Regions from separate parts of the Chromobacterium indicum genome, predicted to be linked through region 1. Evidence: predicted binding sites of a transcription regulator. Region 1 holds the regulator's gene; the other holds the start of a gene.
The links. Region 1 encodes sigma-54, which starts transcription at its own class of promoters, with help from an activator protein. Its sites were predicted from a motif close to CTGGCACGCTTCATGCTT; they were not measured.
Positions count from the first base shown of each region.

Region 2: flgB (flagellar basal body rod protein FlgB) is a predicted target of sigma-54. The motif match lies at 1,662-1,679, and genes of this name have one in related genera.

Region 1 covers NZ_JAYFSJ010000003.1:117,320-120,721, reverse strand. The annotation lists gene hprK (HPr(Ser) kinase/phosphatase) at 1-314, opposite strand, end outside; gene ptsN (PTS IIA-like nitrogen regulatory protein PtsN) at 307-768, opposite strand; gene hpf (ribosome hibernation-promoting factor, HPF/YfiA family) at 893-1,225, opposite strand; gene VA599_RS05315 (RNA polymerase factor sigma-54) at 1,292-2,686, opposite strand; gene lptB (LPS export ABC transporter ATP-binding protein) at 2,690-3,402, opposite strand, start outside.
Region 2 covers NZ_JAYFSJ010000009.1:98,346-101,747, forward strand. The annotation lists gene flgE (flagellar hook protein FlgE) at 1-3, opposite strand, end outside; gene VA599_RS13710 (flagellar hook assembly protein FlgD) at 44-784, opposite strand; gene flgC (flagellar basal body rod protein FlgC) at 805-1,215, opposite strand; gene flgB (flagellar basal body rod protein FlgB) at 1,220-1,633, opposite strand; gene VA599_RS13725 (response regulator) at 1,879-2,676, shown strand; gene VA599_RS13730 (hypothetical protein) at 2,779-3,402, opposite strand, start outside.

The DNA.
Region 1 (3,402 bases):
CAGTAGTCGCGCAGCAGCCGGGGCACCGGCTGGTTGTTGGTGACCATCACCACCGACATGCTCTTGTGGAACAGCTGGTCCAGTGCGGTCTTGGCCGCCGACTGCTCCAGCTTGTTAAGGTAGTCGACCTCGGCGAGGCCCAGTACCTGCACCCGGTTGGGGTGGATGAAGTTCAGGTGGCCGACCAGGGCCAGCGTCGGGCGCTGGTCGTCGTTGCCGATCACGTTGTCGGAGCCGCCGGTGCCGGCGACCCAAGTCAGATTCAGCTTCTGCTGGTTTTCCTGATACAGCCGGCGCACGGTGATGCTAGGCATGGGGCGTCCATTCGCAAAGCAGCTTGTACAGTTCGTCGCGCGCGCCGGTGCCCAGCATCTGCTCGCGCATCTGGCGGCTGGAGAACAGCTGCGCCAGCTCCGACAGCACCTGCAGGTGCAGGTCGGTGGCGTGCTCGGGGACCAGCAGCACGAACAGGCATTGCACCGGCTTGCCGTCCGGCGCGTCGAAGGGAATGGGCGCCTTCAGGCGGATGAACACGCCGGTGGCTTCCTTGAGGCCGCGCGCGCGGCCGTGGGGAATGGCCACGCCCTGGCCGAGTCCGGTGGAGCCCAGTTTTTCACGGCTGAACAGGCTGTCGAAAACCTCGCTGCGGGCGATGCCGCGGGTGTTTTCCACGAGCAGCCCCACTTGTTCGAACACCCGCTTCTTGCTGGCGACGTCCAGATCCAGCAGGATATGGTCCGGGGTCAGGATCTTGCCGATGAGAGTCATGTTGGAGTATGCATGCGGCTCTTGGGGTGAAACTGTGAATTCTACGTTGCCTTGATAGTACTGAAAACCGGCAAGCGCAAAGAAAAACGGGAACCGTCAGGCTCCCGTTGTCTTCAGTCAGGCCTTACAGCGAGGCCTGGGTCTGAGACGCTTCGCCCGAGCCCACCGCGCGGTGCTCGGTCAGCTTTTCCTTGTACTTCAGGACTTGGCGGTCCAGCTTGTCCATCAGGACGTCGATGGCGGCGTAGAGGTCGGCCTCGGAAGCTTCGATGTGGATGTCCTTGCCGGACAGGTGCACATTGACTTCAGCCTTCTGGACCAGCTTGTCCACCGATAGGGTGACGGAGATATCGATCACGTGGTCGACATGGCGGGTAATGCGCTCGAGCTTGTTCTCGATGTATTCGCGCAGCGACGGGGTGACTTCCAGGTGCAGGCCAGTTACTTTGAGGTTCATACCCTAGCTCCTTCTGGTGTTGACCACCCGGTCGGGTTGCCGGGCGGCATTGTATGCTTGAGGCGCCTACAGTGCCTTGCGCAGATTCACCGCCGGAATCTGCATGGCTTCACGATACTTGGCTACGGTGCGTCTGGCAACCTGTATTCCCTGCTTGTCCAGCGCGTCGGCGATGGCGCTGTCGGACAGCGGCTTCGCGCGGTCCTCGGCGTCTATCATGCCGCGGATGTGGGCCTTGATCGCCGTGGCGGAGCACTCTCCGCCGCTTTCAGTTTCCAGCGAACTGCCGAAGAAATACTTGAGTTCGAACAAGCCCCGCGAACAAAGCAGATATTTCTGGCTGGTGGATCGGGAAACGGTGGATTCGTGCAGGCCCAGTTCTTCCGCGATGTCCCGCAGGATCAGCGGGCGCATCGCCACTTCGCCGTGCTCAAAGAACGATTGCTGGCGCTCAACGATAGCTTCCGCCACTTTGAGTATGGTGTCAAACCGTTGCTGGATGTTCTTGACCAGCCAGCGCGCCTCCTGCAAACGGCCGGACATTTCGCCTCCGGCGCGCTGGTCGGCCAGCATGCGCTCGTATAGCCGATTGACGCGCAGGCGGGGCATCGCCGCGCGGTTGAGCTCGGCCGCCCAGCGGCCGCGCAGCTTGCGCACGCTGATGTCGGGAATCACGTAATGGATGTCGCCGTGGCCGAAGCCGGTGGCCGGGTGCGGGTTGAGGCGGGCGATCAGCGCCTGCGCGCCGCGCAGCGCCGCGTCGTCGCAGCGCAGCAGCTTTTTCAGCCGGGCGTAGTCGCGGCCGCCCAGCAGGGCCAGGTGCTCGCGGACGATGGCCAGCGCCAGCGCGTACTCAGGCTCGCCGCCCTGCAGGCGCTGCAGCTGCAGCGTCAGCGACTCGGCCAGCGAGCGCGCGCCCACGCCTGCGGGGTCGAACTGCTGCAGCAGCCTGAGGCCCACCGCCAGCTCGTCGACTTCCAGCTCCAGTTCCAGCGGCAGGTTGCCGGCCAGCTCGTCCAGCTCCAGCGGCAGGTAGCCGTCGTCGTCCAGCTCCTCGATCAGCAGGCGCATCACCGCGCGGTCGCGGTCGGAGAGGGCGATCTCGCCCAGCTGCGTCAGCAGGTGCTCGCGCAGGCTGACCGGGCAGGGCACGTTGAGCATGGGGTCGAAGTCATTGTCGTCTCCCTTGCGGCTGCCGGCTCCCCAGTCCAGCAGTTCGCCGGCGCCGTCGTCGCGGCTGTCGGCGTCCTGGGCCGGGCTTTCCTGCTGTTCCGAGCTGTCGGGAGCGGCTTCGCCGTCGCGGGGCTCGTCGCCGCGTTCCAGCAGCGGATTGTCCAGCAGGAAGCGCTCCACCTCCGTTTGCAGGTCCAGCGTGGACAGTTGCAGCAGCTTGATCGATTGCTGCAGCTGCGGCGTCAGCGTCAGTTGCTGGGATACCTTGAGCTGAAGGGCCTGTTTCATCGTTTACAGATGGAAGTGCTCGCCGAGGTAGACCTCGCGCACTCTCTCGTTGTTGACTAGTTCTTCCGGCTCGCCGGAGGCCAGGACCGAGCCGTCGCTGATGATGTAGGCGCGGTCGCAGATGCGCAGCGTCTCGCGCACGTTGTGGTCGGTGATCAGCACGCCGATGCCGCGTTCCTTCAGGAAGGAGATGATCTTCTGGATGTCGATCACCGCGATCGGGTCCACGCCGGCGAAAGGCTCGTCCAGCAGGATGAAGCGGGGACGGGTGGCCAGCACGCGGGCGATCTCCACCCGGCGGCGCTCGCCGCCGGACAGCGACAGCGCGTTGCTGTCGCGCAGATGGCCGATGTTGAGGTCGTCCAGTAGCAGGTCCAGCTCTTTTTCCAGTTCCTTGCCCTTGAGGCCGGAGATTTCCAGGATGGCGGCGATGTTCTCTTCCACCGTCATGCGACGGAAGATGGAGGCCTCCTGCGGCAGGTAGCCGAGGCCGAGCTGGGCGCGTTGATGGATCGGGTAGTGGGTGATGGACGCGTCGTCCAGGCGGATGTCGCCGTCGTCGGCGCCGATCAGGCCGACGATCATGTAGAAGCTGGTGGTCTTGCCGGCGCCGTTGGGGCCGAGCAGGCCGACGACTTCGCCGCTCTCGATGCTGAGCGACACGTCCTTGACCACGGTGCGCTTCTTGAAGCGCTTTTTCAGATTGGTGACGGTGA
Region 2 (3,402 bases), on a different contig from region 1:
CATCTCAACTGCTCCTCATCAAGCTTTATTTTGGCAGAGTGCTTCAGGACATCTGCGCGACATTGGACAACGGCACCAGGTTGTTGCCCGGCAGCACCAGCATCGGCGTACCATTGGCCCAGGATACCGCCTGGACCTGCTGGGTGTTGTAGGCCGTGGCGGCGGTCGTGCCAGACGAACTGGCCTGCGCCACCTTGACCTGGAAGGTGTAACTGCCGCCAGCCGGCAACTGGTTGTTGTTGGCGTCCTTGCCGTCCCAACTGAAGGTTGTCAAACCCTTGCCCGGATTTTGCAGCGGCACCGTATCCACCACATTGCCGTTCTGATCCAGCACATTGACCTGCACCGAAGCGGCGGGTCCGTTCAACAACACGCCCGCCTGGGTGGTCTGGCCGGCGGCCGGCGCGGTCAGGGTGTTGCCGGCCACCATCACGTTCTTGCCTATCATGCTGGAGGCCATCAGCGACTGGGTGGCGCTCTGCGCCGACACCATTTGCTGCATGGTCTGGTTCAGCGTCTGCAGGCCGGCCACCTGGCTGATCTGCGCCATCTGGCTGGTGATCTGGCTGTTGTCCATCGGATTCAGCGGATCCTGCGCGTTCAGCTGCGCGGTCAGCAGCGTCAGGAAATTGTTCTGCATCGCCTGCGCGCTGGTCACCGACGAATTGCTGGACTTCGTGCCGGCGTTGTTGGTCGACTGAATGGAGCCGGCCGGTACTTGGCCGCTGTTCACGTTGGTGTAATCGAATCCGTTTCCGATGCCGTTCGTTGCTGCGGTAGCCATGGCCGTCACCCTTTAGTAGTTTATTGACCGAGCTGCAGCGTCTTCTGCAGCAGCGTCTTGGCGGTGTTCATCATTTCAACGTTGTTCTGGTAGGCGCGAGAGGCAGCGATCATGTCGGCCATCTCCTCCACCACGTTGACGTTGGGCATGGTCACGTAGCCGCGCTCGTCGGCCAGCGGATTGCCCGGTTCGTACTTCAGTCTCGGCGGCGACTGGTCTTCCACCACCGACGTCACGCGCACGCCGGCCACCTGCGGCTGGGCGTTGTCCACCGGAATCGCGGTGAACACCACGTGGCGCCCCTTGTAAGGCTGGCCGGTCGAGCTGGTGGCGCTTTCCGCGTTGGCCAGATTGCTGGCCACCACGTTGAGCCGCATCGATTGCGCCGACAGCGCCGAACCTGAAATATTGAAGAGATTAGACAGTGACATTCAATCAGCCTCCCGTGCCGCTGCCCTGGATTGCCGAGCTCAGGCCGCTGATCTTCTTGTTGAGGAAGGCCAGCGTGGTCTGATACTGCAAGGCGTTGTCGGCGAAAGCGCCGCGCTCCACGTCCATGTCCACCGTGTTGCCGTCCAGGCTGGGCTGCACCGCGCTGCGGTACTGCAGCGGCGTGCCGGAGCCTTCGCCAGCCTGATTGGCGATGTGGCGCGCGTCGGTCTGAGCCAGCCTCAGTTGCCCTTGCTTGTCCACCTGCGCCTGCAGCGCGGACTTGAAATCGAAATCCACCGCCTTGTAATACGGCGTTTCAGCATTGGCGATGTTGCTGCCTATCACTTCGGCGCGATAGGCCTGCAAATTCAGCGCGCGCTGCTGAAAATCGAAATAGTGGGCAATCTTGTCTAGCATTGGGCAATCTCCTCGCTGGCCTACGCTAAAGCACGAAGTGTGCCAGTGCTTGAAAGCCGCGCAAAGCCAAGTTTTCACGCCGATTCGGCCGCAAGCGGCAAGTTTGCAGGCCGGACGCGGCGCGAGCGGCGGCAAAACTTGCCGCCCCCATCCGCATCAAGCTATTTGAGGATTTTGCTTGCCGGCCCATCCAAATCGTGCCAAACCGACAATAATGTAAATAAGTAGAATGTCGGAGCAGAGCGATGCTGGCTTTGGAACAACTGCTGATCTCATTGGCCGAACCCTCCCAGGTGCAGGCCCAAATCATCACCAAGGCGCTGGAGGCGATGGGCGCCGCCCAGATAGAAGTCCACCCTTCCGGCCGCGAGCTGATAGAGCAGGCCCGGCAAAGGCGGCCGAACCTGATCATCAGCGCCTACCACCTGCCCGACATCACGGGCGCGGAGCTGGTCCGGGAGCTGCGCGAAAGCGATGATCTGTACGACCTGCCCTTCATCCTGATCTCCAGCGAAACCAATCCGGAAAGACTGGAAACGATACGCCAGGCCGGCAGCCTGGCCATCCTGCCCAAGCCGTTCACGCCTGAGGAGTTCGATCTGGCGATGCAGTCGGTGATGAGTTTCCTCAACTGCCCCAGCCTGGGCGCCGAGGTCGACTCCGACATGGCGCTGATGAACGTGCTCATCGTCGACGACAGCAGCACTTCGCGCCATCACATCCGGCAGGTGCTGGAGAAGCTGGGCTTCGAGCATTTCTGCGAGGCGGCCAGCAGCGAAGCGGCCATACCCTATCTGGAGCAGGAGCCGTTCAAGCTCATCATCACCGACTACCACATGCCGGGCATGGACGGACTGGACTTCGCCCGCCACGTCCGCAGCAGCGGCCTCCAGCCGGACACGCCGGTGATGATGATCACCAGCGACAGCGACAATATCGGCAAGGATGACCTGGAGGACGCCGGCATCGCCGCCTGCTGCCAGAAGCCTTTCGACATGGACAAGATGCGCGAGCTGATCCGCACCTTGCTCAACGAGTACTGACGCCAGCGCAATCGGCTCCCCAAAAAAACGCCCGGCTAGACCGGGCGTTTCATCTCCTCGGCAAGCGCGTTCGCGCCGCCGGGCAAGGCCTGCCCGCCAAACTCAGCGCGGCGCCACCCATACCAGGCGCGAATGCGCCTTGTCCGCGCCGAAAGACTGGCGGCGCCAGTAACCCTGGCTGGCGTATTCGACGCCATCGGCCAGTTCCGGCACCCGGCAGAAAGTCACCTCGCCGAAGCCGGACTTCAACAGCTGGCTGCGCGCCTTCTGCCGGGTTTTCACACACGAGGGATGCGCGGCTTCCGCCACCCATTCCGCCGGCGCGGAAGCCTCCCAGCCCTTGGCCAGCTCCAGCTTGGGCTGAGTCATCATCGCCAGGCCGTTCAATACGGAAGACAGCAGCCCCTGCCAATCGGCGGCCACATTTTCCAGCTGCGGCGCCAGCTCGCCCGGGTACTCCACCCGCGCCAACTCCACCTGATCCGCCGCCTGCAGCCAATTGACGCCATCCGGCGCGAAGCCCATCCGCACCATCGTCAGCAGCAAGGCCCGGCGCTCCGGCTGATGCGCGATGAAGGCCCCGCCCTCGCCCGGCACATGCAGGAAGAAGGCCGCTGCGGGGAGATTCAGCGTATCGGGCAGGTTCGACGGCTGCCGGGTGTGGGCCAAGGCTGCCGCCAACGCGCCATCCAGATGGGACACCACGCGCCCGTGGCGAGCGAAGTG